2 regions of the Mesorhizobium sp. WSM4821 genome follow, and region 2 is predicted to be linked to the other one. Evidence: riboswitches for the same ligand, from Rfam matches in the RefSeq annotation. Region 2 holds a riboswitch; the other holds the start of a gene.
What was found. Region 2 has a riboswitch for S-adenosylmethionine ahead of AC0NID_RS02080 (O-succinylhomoserine sulfhydrylase). Riboswitches for the same ligand answer to the same signal wherever they lie in the genome.

Region 1: linked by a shared signal. The riboswitch ahead of metX (homoserine O-acetyltransferase MetX) and the one ahead of AC0NID_RS02080 (O-succinylhomoserine sulfhydrylase) in region 2 are both predicted to bind S-adenosylmethionine.

Annotation. Positions count from the first base shown of each region.
Region 1 covers NZ_CM148371.1:2,014,946-2,023,428, reverse strand. Annotated here, with positions in the region: gene AC0NID_RS09710 (PfkB family carbohydrate kinase) at 1-57, shown strand, start outside; gene AC0NID_RS09705 (prephenate/arogenate dehydrogenase family protein) at 79-1,014, opposite strand; gene hisC (histidinol-phosphate transaminase) at 1,019-2,128, opposite strand; SAM riboswitch at 2,268-2,345, shown strand; gene metX (homoserine O-acetyltransferase MetX) at 2,466-3,635, shown strand; gene metW (methionine biosynthesis protein MetW) at 3,751-4,365, shown strand; gene AC0NID_RS09685 (DUF1330 domain-containing protein) at 4,389-4,709, opposite strand; gene AC0NID_RS09680 (DUF1194 domain-containing protein) at 4,846-5,730, opposite strand; gene AC0NID_RS09675 (ABC transporter ATP-binding protein/permease) at 5,852-7,678, opposite strand; partial or broken gene AC0NID_RS09670 (class I SAM-dependent methyltransferase) at 7,816-8,483, opposite strand, start outside.
Region 2 covers NZ_CM148371.1:462,324-470,806, reverse strand. Annotated here, with positions in the region: gene AC0NID_RS02105 (acetylornithine transaminase) at 64-1,263, shown strand; gene argF (ornithine carbamoyltransferase) at 1,281-2,192, shown strand; gene AC0NID_RS02095 (Hsp33 family molecular chaperone) at 2,286-3,320, shown strand; gene apaG (Co2+/Mg2+ efflux protein ApaG) at 3,444-3,836, opposite strand; gene AC0NID_RS02085 (ceramide glucosyltransferase) at 4,061-5,215, shown strand; gene AC0NID_RS02080 (O-succinylhomoserine sulfhydrylase) at 5,229-6,419, opposite strand; SAM riboswitch at 6,494-6,571, opposite strand; gene AC0NID_RS02075 (2'-deoxycytidine 5'-triphosphate deaminase) at 6,697-7,791, shown strand; gene AC0NID_RS02070 (ABC transporter substrate-binding protein) at 7,882-8,483, shown strand, end outside.

The DNA of each region.
Region 1 (8,483 bases), 1.6 Mb from region 2:
GGCGCACCGGACAGGGCCGAGACGCTGGCGATGATGGCGGCACACTGGCCGGCCTGAGACTGGCCGGTCTGAGAGAGCCTACCCCTTTACAGGGTGCTCGACTGCCTGCCGGCCAAAGTCCGGCGCGTCGATGTCCTGGCCGGCCTCGATGATCGAGCGGCGGACGGCGCGGGTGCGGGTGAACAGGTCGAACAGCTTTTCGCCGTCGCCCCAGCGGATCGCCCGCTGCAGCGACGCCAGATCTTCCGAGAACCGCGCCAGCATCTCGAGGATGGCATCCTTGTTGTGCAGGCAGACATCCCGCCACATGGTCGGGTCGGAGGCGGCAAGGCGGGTGAAGTCGCGAAAGCCGGAGGCCGAATATTTGATGACTTCGGACTTGGTCACCGACTGCAGATCGTCGGCGGTGCCGACGATGTTGTAGGCGATGATGTGCGGCAGATGCGAGACGATGGCCAGCGTCATGTCGTGATGCTGGGGATCCATCGTGTCGATGTTGGAGCCGCAGCGGCGCCAGAATTCCGAAAGCTTTTCCAAGGCTGCCGGATCGGTGCCGGGCAACGGCGTGAAGATGCACCAGCGGTTTTCGAACAGCTCGGCAAAGCCGGCGTCCGGGCCTGATTTTTCAGTGCCGGCCAACGGATGGCCGGGAATGAAATGCACGCCATCAGGCACATGCGGCCCAATCTGCGCGATGACCGACGCCTTGGTCGAACCGACATCGGTGAGAATGGCGCCCTGCTTCAGCGCCGGCGCGATTTCCTCGGCAACCTCGCCCGAAGAGCCGACCGGTACCGAGACGATGATCAGGTCGGCATCGCGGACCGCCTCTTTCGCGTCCATCGTGTAGGAGCAGCCTAGGCCGAGTTCGCTTGCCCGCGCCAGCGTCGTTTTGCTGCGCGTCGAGATGGCAACGTGGCGGGCAAGGCCTTCGCGACGGATGACGCGGGCCAGCGACGAGCCGATGAGGCCGATGCCGACCAGCGCGATCTTTTCGAACATCGGTGATGTCATTGCTTCAGCTTTTCAAAAATGTCGTGAGGGCGGCTACAACGCCGCGATTGGCCTCTTCGGTGCCGATGCTCATGCGCAGTGCATTCGGGAAGCCGTAGCCGGAAACGCGCCGCAATATGTAGCCGCGCGCGGCGAGGTAATTGTCCGCAGCTTCAGCCGAATGTTTTTTGTCCTCGGGAAAGTGGATGAGGACGAAATTGCCGACGCTCGGCGTCACCCGCAGCCCGAGCCTGGTCAATTCCTCGCTCACCCATGGCAGCCAGGTCTCGTTATGCGCCACGCTGCGCTCGACATGGGCACGGTCGCGGATCGCGGCAATGCCGGCCTCGATCGCCGTCGCGTTGACGTTGAAGGGACCGCGCACACGGTTGATCGCGTCGATGACATGCATCGGCGCGTACATCCAGCCGACCCGCGCGCCTCCCAAGCCGAGCTTGGAGAAGGTGCGGGTCATGACCACGTTTTCCGCGCCAGCCACAAGTTCGACGCCAGCTTCATAGTCGTTGCGGCGGACATATTCGGCATAGGCAGCATCCAGCACCAGAAGCACATTCCGGGGCAGGCCGGCATGCAGGCGGCGCACCTCCTGGAACGGCAGATAGGTACCAGTCGGGTTGTTGGGATTGGCGAGGAAAATGATCCTGGTGCGCGGTGTCACGGCGGCGAGGATCGCGTCGACGTCGGCCCGCTCATTGGTTTCCTTGACCGACACCGGAACGGCACCTGCCGACTGAATGTAGATCTTGTAGACCATGAAGCCGTGTTCGGTGATGACGGCTTCATCGCCGGGCGCGAGATAGGTCTGCGCAAGCAGGCCCAGAATCTCGTCGGAACCATTGGAACAGATGATGTTCGCCGGATTGAGGCCATGCACCTCGGCGATCGCCTCCCTAAGGCGCCTGGCGGTGCCGTCGGGATAGATGTCGAGCCTGGCAGCGACGTCGCGCGCGGCCTCTATGGCCTTCGGCGAGGGGCCGAGAGGGTTCTCGTTCGACGACAATTTGTGGACCTTGGCGACACCGGCCGGCGCCGTGCTTTTGCCCGGCACATAGGCTTCGATGTCCATGATCCCCGCGCGGGGCGTTGGACGTGCCTGATCCGATGCCTGGTTCATATTGCAAAAATCCGTCGAGAACGCTTCCACCCAGGAAGCCGCAGCGGAAATACAAGCCGCGGCCTGGAATGTCGAGAGGCGGCAATCATGGGTGAGCGGCTGGCCGTTGACGCCGGGGCGCGCCGGTCCTAGAAGAGAGGCGAAATCCCGTGGTGATTTGGCCGGTCGGCTTGCAGCCACGTTAAACAACTCGCTAAAGGGCCGTTTGCATCCTGTAACCGGCTTTGCGAAGGCAATGCCGGTTTTTTATTGTCCGCAACCGGCCGGACAATTGCATCGGCCCGAAAATCGGTTCTGATTTTCGGAAAGCGCGATGGGTTAGTGTAAGAGGGACGCGATGGTCGCGCTGCGCGCTAAAAGAACCAACAACGAGGCCGACGAGCCGTCGAGCCCGGTGTTGCGTTTCGGTGCCGACAAGCCGCTCAAGCTCGACGCCGGCACGCTGTTGTCGCCGTTTCAGATCGCCTACAAGACCTACGGCACGCTCAACGAAGCCCGCTCCAACGCGATCCTCGTCTGCCATGCGCTGACCGGCGACCAGCATGTCGCCAGCACCAATCCGGTGACCGGCAAGCCGGGCTGGTGGGAAGTGCTGATCGGCCCCGGCAGGATCATCGACACCAACCGCTTCTTCGTCATCTGCTCCAACGTTATCGGCGGCTGCCTCGGCTCCACCGGCCCCGCCTCGACCAACCCCGCCACCGGCAAGCCTTACGGGCTCGACCTGCCGATCATCACTATCCGCGACATGGTTCGGGCGCAGTTGATGCTGGTCGACCATTTCGGCATCGACAAACTATTCTCGGTGCTCGGCGGGTCGATGGGCGGCATGCAGGTGCTGCAGTGGGCGTCGAGCTATCCGGAGCGCGTTTTCTCGGCGTTGCCGATCGCCACCGGCGCGCGCCATTCCTCGCAGAACATCGCTTTCCATGAGGTCGGCCGGCAAGCGGTGATGGCTGATCCGGACTGGCATGGCGGCAAATATTTCGAGCATGGCAAGCGCCCGGAAAAAGGACTGGCGGTGGCGCGCATGGCCGCTCACATCACCTATCTGTCGGAGGCGGCCTTGCACCGGAAATTCGGCCGCAACCTTCAGGACCGTGAAGCGCTCACCTTCGGTTTCGACGCGGATTTCCAGATCGAAAGTTATCTGCGCCATCAGGGCATGACCTTCGTCGACCGTTTCGACGCCAATTCCTATCTCTACATGACCAGGGCAATGGACTATTTCGACCTCGCCGCCGACCATGGCGGACGGCTGGCCGACGCCTTCGCCGGCAACAAGACCCGTTTTTGCCTGGTCTCCTTCACTAGCGACTGGCTGTTCCCGACCGAGGAGAGCCGCTCGGTCGTTCACGCGCTGAACGCGGCCGGCGCCTCGGTATCCTTCGTCGAGATCGAGACCGATCGCGGCCACGACGCCTTCCTGCTCGACGAGCCGGAGCTGTTTGCCGCCATCAACGGCTTCATCGCCTCGGCGGCCCGCGCCAGGGGGCTCAGCGCATGATCTCGAAAGGGCGCAGGCGTTCCGGATCGGCATCATGCGCCAGGCATCAGCGCATGACCCCGAAAAGTTGCAGACTTTTCGGATCGGGATCATGCGCAGCGGAAGAGGCACGACCATGAGTGTCAACCATGCCCAGCGCGTCGACCTCGAAGTCGTCGCCGATCTCATCCCGGCGCAGTCGCGGGTGCTCGACGTCGGCTCCGGCGACGGGCTGCTGCTCGAATTGCTGCAGGCAACGAAGCAGGTCGACGGCCGCGGGATGGAACTGTCGCAGCGCGGCGTCAACGAATGCGTGGCGCGCGGCCTGTCGGTCATCCAGGGCGACGCCGACAAGGACCTCGAATTCTATCCCGACAAGGGTTTTGATTTCGTCGTTCTCTCGCAGACCTTGCAGGCGACCCGCAACCCAAAGCTGGTGCTCGACGAGTTGCTCAGGATCGGCAAGCACGCCATCGTCTCCTTCCCCAATTTCGGCCACTGGCGGGTGCGCCTCTCGCTGTTTCTCGACGGGCGCATGCCGGTAACCAAGGACCTGCCCTATTCCTGGTACGACACGCCCAACATCCATTTCTGCACCATCCGCGATTTCGTCAATCTCTGCGACGAGCTCGGCGCAACGGTGGAAAAGGCAACCGCGCTCGACGCCAACGGCCAGAAGATCGGCCTCTCGATGCCGTGGTGGTTCTGGAATTTCTTTGGCCAGCAAGCGGTGTTCCTGCTGAGGCGTTAGGAATTGCTCGGGCCGATCCTTCCTCACTCAAGAACGTCGGTGGCCTTGTGCGGATGCCTGACGCCGTCGACGAAGAACACATCGGACCGGGAATTGTCGGTACGCAGCGGCAATATCTCCTGATAGGCGGGCGAGTGGTACCATCCGCGCGCCTGCTGCAAGTCTGGAAACTCGATGATGACGAGATGCCCCGGCCAGATGTTTTCAACCACGTCCACCTCGCTGCCATGGACAATGAATCGCCCGTCAAACGGCTCCAGCGTGGCATCGATCTTCTGCAGGTATTCGACAATTTGCGGCCCCGGCGCAACCTGGTGCATATGGGCGACGGCATAAGCGGTCATGGCTGCGCTCCCTGGTGGTTTCGAAGCCGAACTACCGGCTTGATGGAAGCAGTCTGCCGAGACGTTGCGCAGTGGTCGATTACCCCTGAGGTAATAACAATGAATACAAGAACCGCCCCGACTTCCCGGCACTATGTTACCGGTCAAGCTCCGGAAAATAGGGATCGGAAAAGAACCGCCGGTCGCGCTCGCCTTGCAAACAGTCGACCGGTGCTGCCGCATCGATCCGGGTCGTCCCGGGATTGGCCCCGGGATTGGTCAACGGATCGGCAACACCGCTGACCTCGAGCACCAGCTTGCGGCGTATGGCGGTCACGAATTCGGACGCGGCATAGACCGGCAGCACGAAGGAGCCGGGCCCGCCGGTAACGCACTGGGCATAATATTGGTCGAGATGGCTGAAGCTGGGCGACGGGCTGATCAGGATCGGCAGGCCGTTGATGACGATGTCGTTTGCCACCGCGGCGTCGCGCGTCGTGGTGACGGGCATCCCGATATTGTTGGGGCCGTCGCCTGAGATGTCTATGACGCGGCGTTTGCTCTCGAAAGCGGTTCCATCGAAAAGCTCCGCGCCGAAGGCGAGCGCACCGGAAATCGAGGTGCCGCGAAAACTCCTGAACGGGCGGGCTTCGATCTTGTCGGCGAAAGCGTCGGCGCTTCCTGCACCGTCGACGACCTGCCAGGCAATGACAGCATCGTCGCGGACAGTGCCAGCCCATTCGAAATAGGCGAGCGCAATGCGGCCGGTCGCACCCGAACGCACCGCGTTGATGAAGTCGGGGTGGCGCAGCGCCTCGACATAACCGGCGCGCTGCAGGGCGAATTCCCTTTCGTCCATCGAGTGCGAAATGTCGACCGCCAGCACCAATTCGACATCCACGGCAATGGTGTCGGCGGGCGCGGCCAGCGGTGCTGCCTGGGCGCAGGCAAGGCAGGCAAGCAGGCCAATGCATGTCGCCCAAAAGTGCGCAGCGGTTTTGGGGTAACGACATGCATAGAAACAAGACTTAAAGCGTCGCATGAATCCTTCAATGGGACGCGCTTTAAGCGCGTCAAGCATGGTCTAACGCCGCGGACGTCCGAACGATAAGGCAATCTTTCGCTGCGATCACGGCGAAATAAAGCTTGGCTGCGTATGACCGCTATTCCTCTTGATAGGCTGGGGCGAGGGCCGGGGGTGGCTCGATCGCGCCGGCCTTGACACGGACTGGCTTGAGAGCGGGTCGGTCGACGTCTTTCACGATCGTCAATGAGCGCGGAAAGAATTCAATGTTGTGCTGGCCACGGCCGATATTGAGGATCGCGGCGCCGGCAAGACGCGCCTTCAGCATCGACAGCACCCGCCTCAGCGTCGCACCGTCGAACGTATCCAGAGCCTCGTCGATAATCACCCATTTCGGCCGCCGCAAGGCGAGCCGGGCAAAGGCAAGCAGACGTTGCTCGTCTACGCCCAGTTCACGCTCCCAGCGCGCGGAGCGGTCGAGCGAGGACGACAGGCGCTCGAGACCGACCTCGGCAAGCAGCGCTGAGATCTCGGCATCGTCCGCCGTCCTGTCGGCATGGTTGAGCACCTCGCGCAGCGTGCCTAGCGGGAAATAGGGGGTGCGCGGAACGAAGGCGAGCACCGCTCCGGCCGGCATGCCGATACGCCCGCTTCCCCACGGCCACAGACCGGCAAGGGCGCGAAAGAGCAGCGTCTTGCCGGCGCGCGGCTCTCCCGTGATCATGACGCGCTCGCCGGCGCGGATTTCGACATGCGGCTCGGCAAGTTTCGTGCACCCATCCGGCGACGCAACCTCGAGCGCCTCGAATGTCAGGCTGTCGTTTGGGTTCTCGCCGAACGCGATGCGCCTTTCGGTGTGGTGAAGTACGTCGGTTTCGCCAAGCGCAATGCGGAAGTCGGCGACCCGCATCAGCGTGGCCCGCCAATCGGCGATGCCGCCGATATTGTTGATGAACCAGCGCAGCGACGAGTGGACCTGGTTGAAGGCGCCGACCGCCATCATCAGCCCGCCGAAGCTGATATCGCCGGCGAAATAGACCGGCGCCGCGACCAGGATCGGCGCAACGACAGTGATCCAGCCATAGGTATCGGTCACCCAGGCAAGATTGATTTGCGCGCTGTAGATGCGCCGCATGGCGCCGAGCAGGCTTCCAAGGTCGAACTCAAGCCGTCGTTTCGCGTCAGCCTCGCCATGCGCAAGCGCGATGGCATCGACATTCTCGTTGACGCGGACCACCGAGGACCGCAGCTCCGCTTCACGCGTATAGCGGTCGTTGTTGAAGCGGATGAGCGGCCGTCCGACCAGCCAGCTCAGCCAGGAGGCGGTTCCGGCATAAAGGATCGCGGCCCAAACCATATAGCCCGGAATGGCCAGGGAATAGCCGCCGACATGGAAAACGAAGCCCGAAGACAGCGACCACAGGACGCCGACGAAGGAAACGAGCAGAATGAGCGACTGCAACAGCCCGATGCCGAGACCGGTAGAAAGATCGGAGAGATGCCCGGCATCCTGCTGCATGCGCTGGTCGGGGTTGACGCCGATGGCCCCGGCATTGGCGAGCCGGAAGGCACGGCTCGGCCGCATCCATTCGTCGATCAGGTCGAGCGTCAGCGCCTCACGCAGCTTCAACCGGATCATCTGATCGAGCCAGGTCTGGCCGATATTGAGCACCAAGAGCCCGCCGGCTATTACCGCAAAGACAACAAGCTGATGCAGGAAGCCTTGCATGTCGCGGCGTGCGATTGCGTCGTAGAAAGGCTGATTCCAGCGGTTGAGCAGGATCTGTCCGATCGAGGTCGCCACAATGACGGCCATGATGCCTATCGACATCCACAGCAGCGTCTTGCGAACCGGCGAGGTGGTCAGCGCCAGGCGGATTGTCGCCAGCTGGTCGCGCAGGCTGCTGGCCTCGGCCGACGCGGCACCTGGCCGTGTGTCGGCCTTGTCGTCCGGATGATCAGCCATGAGTGAGATCCTTACATTCGGAAGCGGCGCCGGTCACAGCATTGATGGCTCACGCCTTCAACCAGGACCCTGCGTCTACAGTCTACAGATAGGCAGATAGGACCAGAAAAAGCACGGGAGGCAAGGGGCACCCCCTGTCACGAACGCGTCACTCGGCCAGCCGGCGACGTTGCGTTCCCAGCCTGGACAGCCGACCGAGTCTCGTGGCGCCATGCGGCGAGAAAACCGGCACGAAGACGCGGCGGGAGGCGCGCTGGACGACCGGCACGCCCTGATAGAGCCGCTTCTGCGCCTCGACCACGATGACGCCGGAAAAGATCGGCCAGAACCTGCGGCCGGCGCGCTCAATCACATTGTGGAACCGCATCATGAAGCGGCGCCGCGATGGCGGGAAGAACAGGGCATCGGACCAGGCCGCGGGGGTGAAGTTTGCTTCGCGCAGCAGTTCGGTGAGCTGGCCGCGCGAGAACGGTCGGCCGCTGCCGAAAGGCGTATGCTCGAAACGCGCCCAGACACCGCGCCGGTTCGGCACGACGATGACGACGCGGCCGGCGGGCGACAGCACCCGCCAGATCTCGTTCAGCGTCTCGCGCGGGTTCTCGGCATGTTCGAGCGAGTGGACGAGCAGCATGCGGTCGATGGAGGCATCGACCAGCGGCAATTCCTCATCGAAGACCAGCGCGGTCGCGGTCGGCCCCGTGGCCGGCCAGACCACCGCGCCCTGCGTCGCCGGCATGAAGGCAAAGACGCGCTCCGCGTCGGTGCCGAACCGCTCCAGCCACGGCAAGGTGTAACCGAGGCCGAC
Region 2 (8,483 bases):
GATAAGCCGCAAAGGCCGCCGCTTTGGCGGCTTTTTGATTTTCCGGTTCCGGAGACGCATATAATGAGCGGTTCGGCGCTTTACGAGACCTTTGCCCGCGCACCTTTGGTCTTCGACCATGGGGAAGGCACCTGGCTCTTCACCGACAAGGGCGAGCGATATCTCGATTTCGCTGGCGGCATCGCCGTGAATTCGCTGGGCCACAGCCATCCGCACCTGGTCGCGGCGCTCACTGAACAGGCTGCCAGGCTCTGGCACGTTTCCAACCTCTACGAGATTCCAGAGCAGAGCCGGCTGGGCGAGCGGCTGGCCGACGCCACCTTCGCCGACAAGGTGTTCTTCACCAACTCCGGCGCCGAGGCGCTGGAATGCGCCATCAAGACGGCGCGGCGCTACCACTTCGTCAAGGGCCATCCCGAGCGCTTTCGCATCATCACCTTCGAAGGCGCCTTCCATGGCCGCACGCTGGCGACCATCGCCGCTGGCGGCCAGCCTAAATACCTGGAGGGCTTCGGACCCAAGGTCGAAGGCTTCGACCAGGTCGGTTTCGACGACATCGACGCCGCCGAAAAGGCGATAACCTCCGAAACCGCCGCGATCCTGATAGAGCCGGTGCAGGGTGAGGGCGGTATCCGCCCGGTGCCGACGCAGTCGCTGAAGCGGTTGAGGCAACTTTGCGAGCAGCATGGCCTGCTCCTGATCTACGACGAGGTCCAGTGCGGCATCGGCCGCACCGGCAAGCTGTTCGCGCATGAATGGGCCGGCGTCACGCCCGACATCATGGCGATCGCCAAGGGTATCGGCGGCGGCTTCCCGATGGGTGCATGCCTCGCCACCGGCGAGGCGGCCGCAGGCATGACTGCCGGCGTGCACGGCACCACTTTCGGCGGCAATCCGCTGGCGATGGCGGTCGGCAACGCCGTGCTCGACGTGGTGCTGGAAGACGGGTTCCTGGAGGATGTCCAGCGCAAGGCGCTGTTGCTGAAGCAGGGGCTGGCGGGTATCGCCGACGAATTTCCTGATGTCATCGAAGACATCAGGGGCACTGGCCTGATGCTCGGCCTGAAATGCGTCATGCCCAACACCAAGGTGAACGCGGCGTTGCGCGACCAGCATCTGCTGGCGGTTCCGGCCGGCGACAACGTCATTCGCCTGCTGCCTCCGCTCACCGTCACCGACGCCGAGATCCGTGAGGCGCTCGACCGCATTCGCGCCGGCGCCCGGGGCTTGGCCGATGCCATCGCCGCGGCTGCCGCGAAGTAATCCTGGAACCAGCCCTGATGAGCCTTCGCCACTTCACCGATCTTTCCGCCGTTTCCGAGGACGATCTGCGCTTCATGCTGGACGATGCGGTCGCTCGAAAGGCAAGGCTCAAGGCTGGCGAGCGGGCAAAACCGCTCGAAGGCAAGGTGCTGGCGATGATCTTCGACAAGCCGTCGACGCGCACGCGTGTGTCCTTCGACGTCGGCATGCGCCAGCTCGGCGGCGAGACCATCATGCTGACCGGCACCGAGATGCAGCTCGGCCGCTCCGAAACCATCGCGGACACGGCCAAGGTGCTGTCGCGTTATGTCGATGCGATCATGATCCGCACCACATCGCATGACCGGTTGCTGGAGCTGACCGAGAACGCCACCGTTCCGGTCATCAATGGGCTGACCGACGACACCCATCCCTGCCAGCTGATGGCTGACATCATGACCTTCGAGGAGCATCGCGGTCCGGTTGCCGGCAAGACGATTGCCTGGACCGGTGACGGCAACAATGTGCTGCATTCCCTGCTGGAAGCCTCGGCACGATTTCGGTTCAATCTGAATGTCGCGGTGCCGGAAGGCAGCGAGCCGGCACAGAGGCATATCGACTGGTCGAAGACGCATGGCGGCAAGTTGAACTTCACCCGCTCGCCCGAGGAGGCCGTTCACGAGGCCGATTGCGTCGTCACCGACTGCTGGGTGTCGATGGGCCAGGAGCACCGTGCCCGCGGCCACAACGTCTTCTTGCCCTACCAGGTCAATGCGACGCTGATGGCGAAGGCAAAGCCGGACGCATTGTTCATGCACTGCCTGCCGGCGCATCGCGGCGAGGAGGTCACCGACGAGGTCATCGACGGGCCGCATTCGGTGGTGTTCGACGAAGCCGAGAACCGGCTCCACGCCCAGAAGGCGGTTCTGGCCTGGTGCCTGGGCGCTTGATCCGGGCAACCTTGATCCGGCGATGCGTGATGCCTATCTCAGGCGCATCACGTAAATCGAGCGCGTTTCGACGCATGCGCCCCGGAGGGCGGCATGGCCGCGCCCCGGAGCTTTGTCATGTTGGAAACTTATCAGTTGGCTGAACATCAACCCAAACTCGGCGAATTCGGCTACGCCGGGGACGATCACGTCGTGCCCTTCGAGGTCGGCCCGCTCGACGTGCGCGGCCGTACTGTCCAGCTCGGGCCGATGCTTGATGCGATCCTCAGCCGCCACGACTATCCCGAACCGGTCGCTCGTCTCCTCGCGGGAGCCTGCGTGCTGACGGTGCTGCTTGGCACCTCGCTCAAGTTCGAGGGCAAGTTCATCCTGCAGACCCGCACCGACGGACCGGTCGACATGCTGGTCGCGGATTTTTCTACGCCGCATGCGTTGCGCGCCTATGCGCGCTTCGACGCCGACCGGCTTGAGGCCTTGACTGCTGCCGGCGAGACGTCGCAGCAGACGCTGCTCGGCAGTGGCGTCCTGGCGCTGACCATCGACCAGGGCGCCCACACGCAGCGCTACCAGGGCATCGTCCAACTCGATGGCGAGACGCTGGAGGAGGCCGCGCGCACCTATTTCCGCCAGTCGGAACAGATCCCGACCGACCTCAGGCTTTCGGTCGCCAAGCTGTTGACGCCCGGCGTCGGCGGCGCGCGCGAGCAGTGGCGCGCCGGCGGCATCCTGGCGCAATTCCTGCCGCAATCGCCGGAACGCATGCGTGTGCCCGATCTTCCGGGCGGCGACGGCGATCCACGCGAGGAGATCCACGATCCGGCCGACAATTCCTGGCAGGAACTGCTGGCGTTGCTTGGCACCATCGAGCCGACCGAGCTGATCGACCCTACGATCGGCGCCGAGCGGCTGCTTTACCGGCTGTTCCACGAGCATGGTGTTCGCGTCTTCGGCGGCGTTCCGGTCGCCGACCAGTGCTCATGCTCAAGGGAGAAGATCCGCGGCATCCTCGAAGGCTTTTCCGCCGAGGAGATCAGCGACAGCACCGAGGATGGCGGCATTCACGTCGCCTGCGAATTCTGCTCGAAGCAATATGACTTCGATCCGGCGGAGTTTGTAGCGGCGCAATAGACCATGATCCTGAATCGAAGGTCCGCGACAGCGAAATGTGGAAACCGGTTTTCGGAAAAGGTCATGGTCAATAAGAGATAGAGCCCCATCCCGATTCTATCGGGGTGGATCAGGCTCTAGCCGTCAGTTCACCGTGCGCCGCGTGCCTGGCAGGTCCAGCGAAAAGGCGGGGATGGCGATGTCGAACGTCTCACCCCGCTTGTTGCGCATCGTGTAGTGGCCGACCATGATGCCGGACGGCGTCGAGAGCGGGCAGCCGGACGTATATTGATAGCTATCGCCGGGGTTGAGTTCGGGCTGGTCGCCGACAACACCGGCGCCTCGCACTTCCTCGACCCGGCCGGTGCCGTCGGTGATGTGCCAGTAGCGTGACATCAACTGCACGAATTCGTCCGACTGGTTGTCGATCGTCACCTGGTAGCCCCAGACGTAACGGTTCTCCGACGGTTCCGAGCGATCCTCCAGATAGAACGGCCTGACCTGCACTTCGATGTTGCGGGTAACGGCGCTATACATGGGCTACTCCAAAACAATGCGAACGGGACCTTCGGCGCTCTCCGTGGCTTGGTCAACGGGATGTTTCCTGTCCTTGCCCGACCTCAAGGGCAGGTGCCGAAGAACAATGTCATTTAAGTGACACATGACAATGATGGTGTGCAGAGCCGGGCGACTCAGCATTCTCCCGAACTGCTGAAGACGGCCATCCTGCGGCCGGTCTTTTCCGGAGTGACCAGATATCGATGGAACTGACAGTCACAGCCGCCCTGCTTTCGACAGCTCTGCTTCTTTCAAATCTCGCCAGCATCCTGCTCGCCTCGCTGAAGCTGAAGCGGCCAAGCGAGGTTGCGCCGCCTACCGGCATGGCGCCGCCTGTGTCGATCGTCGTACCGTCGCGCGGCGTCGAGCCGTTTACCGAAGAAACGCTTGAGCGCGCCTTTTCACTCGACTGGCCGCGTTATGAACTCATCTTCTGCGTCGCCCATGCCGACGATCCCGTGGTCGAACCGATCACCAAGGCCATCGTCCGTTTTCCGGCCGTGTCGGCCCGGCTGCTCGTCGGCGATGACCGCATCAGCGGCAATCCGAAACTCAACAATTGCGTCAAGGGTTGGCAAGCGGCGCGTCACAAATGGGTCGTTCTTGCCGATTCCAACGTCCTTATGCCGAAGGACTATCTTCAGCATCTGATGGCCGCATGGCAGCCGGACACCGGCCTTGTCTGCTCGACGCCGATCGGCTCGCGGCCGGACCGGTTCTGGGCGGAGGTCGAATGCGCTTTCCTCAACACGCTGCAGGCGCGCTGGCAATATACCGGGGAGGCGCTCGGCCTCGGTTTCGCCCAGGGCAAGAGCATGTTGTGGAACAAGCCCATGCTCGAAGCCAATGGCGGTATCCGCGCGCTTGCCGCCGAGATTGCCGAGGATGCCGCGGCGACCAAGCTGGTCAACGGGCTCGGGCTGCACGTCAATCTGGTCGCCTCGCCCTTCGAGCAGCCGCTCGGTTTGCGCACATTTGGCGAAATCTGGTCGCGCCAGGCCCGCTGGGCACGCTTGCGTCGCGTCACCTTCCCGCAGTTCTTCGCGCCCGAAGTCCTGGTCGGCGCGACGCCGCCGCTGGTGCTTGCGCTGGTTGCAGCGGCCGGCGCCGGCTTCAGTCTGCCGGCAACCGCCCTTGCCGTGCTGATGGCTGCCTATCTCCCGGAATGCGCCCTGGCCTCGGCCAAGGGCTGGCACCTGTCTCTGCGCATGATCCCGGCGATGATCGTACGGGATGTGATGCTTCCCGCCATTTGGGCGCGAGGCTGGTTCGGCGGTGCCGTCGACTGGCGCGGCAATGCAATGACCATCCAGACCAAAACCGTCGCGGAGCTGGAAGAGACACCGTCTGGCGCCTGAAGCCGCCCTATCCCTATTTGGCGGCGTTCAATGCCTGCTCGACGTCCGCAAGCAGATCGTCGGTGTCTTCCAGGCCGACAGACAGCCTGAGCGTGCCCGGCCCGATGCCGAGTTCGGCGCGTGCCTCGTCGCTCAGATTCTTGTGCGTCGTCGTCGCCGGATGGGTGATCAGGCTCTTGGCGTCGCCGAGATTATTGGAGATCAGCACGATATCCAGCGCGTTCTGGAAGGCGAAAGCCGCCTGCTTGCCGCCCTTGACGTCGAGGCAGATCAGCGTCGAGCCGCCTGACATCTGCTTCTTGACGACGGCCGCCTGCGGGTGATCGGCGCGGCCGGGATAGATGACACGGGCAATCTCCGGGCGCGCGGCGAGAAAATCCGCGATCCGGCCGGCACTTTCCGTTTGCTGGCGCACGCGCAGCGGCAGCGTCTCCAGGCCCTTCAGCAGCGTCCAGGCGTTGAACGGCGACAGGCTGGGACCGGTGTGGCGGAAATAGTCGTGCAGGTTCTCGTCGATCCACTTCTTGTCTGACAGGATGATGCCGCCGAGACAGCGCCCCTGGCCATCGATGTGCTTGGTCGCCGAATAGACGACGATATGGGCGCCGAGCTGCAATGGCTTCTGCTGCAAGGGCGTGGCGAAGACATTGTCGACGATCAGCCGCGCGCCGATCGAATTGGCGAGCGAGGCGACGGCGGCGATATCGACGACTTCCAGCGTAGGATTGGTCGGGCTTTCCAGGAAGAACACCTTGGTGTTGGGTCTGACCGCCTTTTCCCAATTGGCGATGTCGGTGCCGTCGACCAGCGTCGCCTCGATGCCGTATCTCGGCGCCAGCGTCTCGACCACCCAGCGGCAGGAGCCGAACAGGGCGCGCGCCGCCACGATATGGTCGCCGGCCTTGGCGCTGCACAGCAACGCCGCCGTCACCGCCGCCATGCCGGATGCCGTGGCGCGGGCATCTTCGGCGCCTTCCAGCGCGCACATCCGCTTTTCGAACATGTCGACCGTCGGATTGGCGTAGCGCGAATAGATGAAGCCTGGCTCCTCGCCCTTGAAGCGCGCTTCCGCCGCTTGCGCCGTGTCGTAGACATAGCCTTGCGTGAGATACATTGCCTCGGAGGTCTCGCCGAAGCCGGAACGCAGCGTTCCCGCATGCACCAGTGCAGTCTGAGGCTTCCAGTTGCGCTTCATGGTCGTCATCGCCTTGTTCCAAACACCAAAAGTGGTCCAAACACAAAAAAACCGGTCGCGAAAGTCGCAACCGGTCCAAACGGCCTTGCGGCCTGACGGTCCTTTAGCGACTTGTTTAACGTGGCTGCAAGCCGACCGGCCAAATCACCACGGGATAACGACCCTTTAGACCTGCACCGCGCTTGCGTCAATTGCCGGCATGATTAAGAGGTTTGTACCAAGCTTTGCGGCAGGAACCCTGCGACAAAACAGGGACCTCGCCCGGCCTTTCGAGCGGAGCCAGACTTTGCGGCAGACAGGCATTCTTCCTGATCAGGATATTTCCGCGCTGTTCCAGTCGGGCGCGCTGAAGTCGCGGCGCGCGCTTGATGCCGACCAGATCCAGCCGGCCAGCCTCGACCTCAGGCTTGGCGACAGGGCCTGGCGGGTGCGCGCCTCCTTCCTGCCCGGCCCGAACCACAGGGTTGCTGAAAAACTCGACCGACTGAAGCTGCACGAAATCAATCTCGCCGACGGTGCGGTGCTGGAGACCGGTTGCGTCTATATCGTGCCGCTGCTCGAGTGCCTGGCGCTTCCGGAAAACATTTCGGCTTCGGCCAATCCGAAGAGCTCCACCGGACGGCTCGACATCTTTACCCGGGTGATGACCGATCGCGGCCACGAGTTCGACAAGATCGCTGCCGGCTACGATGGCCCGCTCTATCTGGAGGTTAGCCCGCGAACCTTTCCGATCGTCGTTCGTGCCGGCTCGCGGCTGTCGCAGATCAGGTTCCGCACCGGCAACGCGCTCTTGTCCGAGAGCGAGCTACACGAATTGCACCGTGCCGAGACGCTCGTCGCTACCGAGCCACCCAACATTTCCGGTGGCGGCATCGCGCTGTCAATCGATCTCGATGGCGACAAGGACGGCCTGGTAGGCTACCGCGGCAAGCACCACACCGGTCTGGTCGATGTCGACAAGCGCGCCGCGCAGGACATCGTCGATTTCTGGGAGCCGCTCTACAAGCGCGGCGCCGGCGAATTGGTGCTCGATCCGGACGAATTCTATATCCTCGTCAGCCAGGAGGCGGTGCACGTGCCGCCGCTCTATGCCGCCGAGATGACGCCCTTCGATCCATTGGTCGGCGAATTCCGTGTCCATTATGCCGGTTTCTTCGATCCGGGTTTTGGCCACTCGGCGACCGGCGGCACCGGCAGCAGGGCGGTGCTCGAAGTGCGCAGCCACGAAGTGCCTTTCATCCTCGACCACGGCCAGATCGTCGGGCGGCTGGTCTACGAGCATATGCTGAAGCGGCCGCAGGCACTCTACGGCACCGATCTCGGCTCGAACTATCAGGCGCAGGGCCTGAAACTGTCCAAGCATTTCCGCGCCGCGCGCTGATCGTTCATCACAATCAGACCGTGCTTGCCTGACCTTGCGGGTCGTGCTTGGCTGTGCTCAGCCGTCAAGGTGACTGGAAAAGGGAACAAAATGCAGATTTCAAGATGGATCGCATCAGCAGCAACAGCTGCCATGCTGGTGATATCGGCCGGGTCCTTGTCGGCGCAAGCACAGGAAAAATTGAAGATCGGCACCGAAGGCGCCTATCCGCCATTCAACACCATGACCGCGGATGGCAAGCTTGTCGGCTTCGATATCGACATCGCCGAGGCGCTTTGCGCCAAGATGAAGGTCGAATGCGAACTTGTCACCCAGGACTGGGACGGCATGATTCCGGCGCTTCAGGCCAGAAAGTTCGACGCCATCATCGCGTCCATGAGCATTACCGAGGAGCGCAAGAAGCAGGTCTCCTTCACCAACAAATACTACACGACGCCGCTTTCACTGGTGGCCCTGAAGGACACCGATATTGCGTCGACCGAACCCGCCGCACTCGCCGGCAAGATAGTTGGCGCCCAGGCTTCGACCACCCAAGCCGACTTTGCCCAGGACGTCTATGGCAAGGCCGGCGCCGAGGCGAAACTCTATCCGACGCAGGAAGAGGCGGTCGCCGATCTGATGAACGGCCGCCTCGATGCCGTCCTTTCGGACAAGTTCGTGCTGATGGACTGGATGAAGAAGTCGAGCGACGG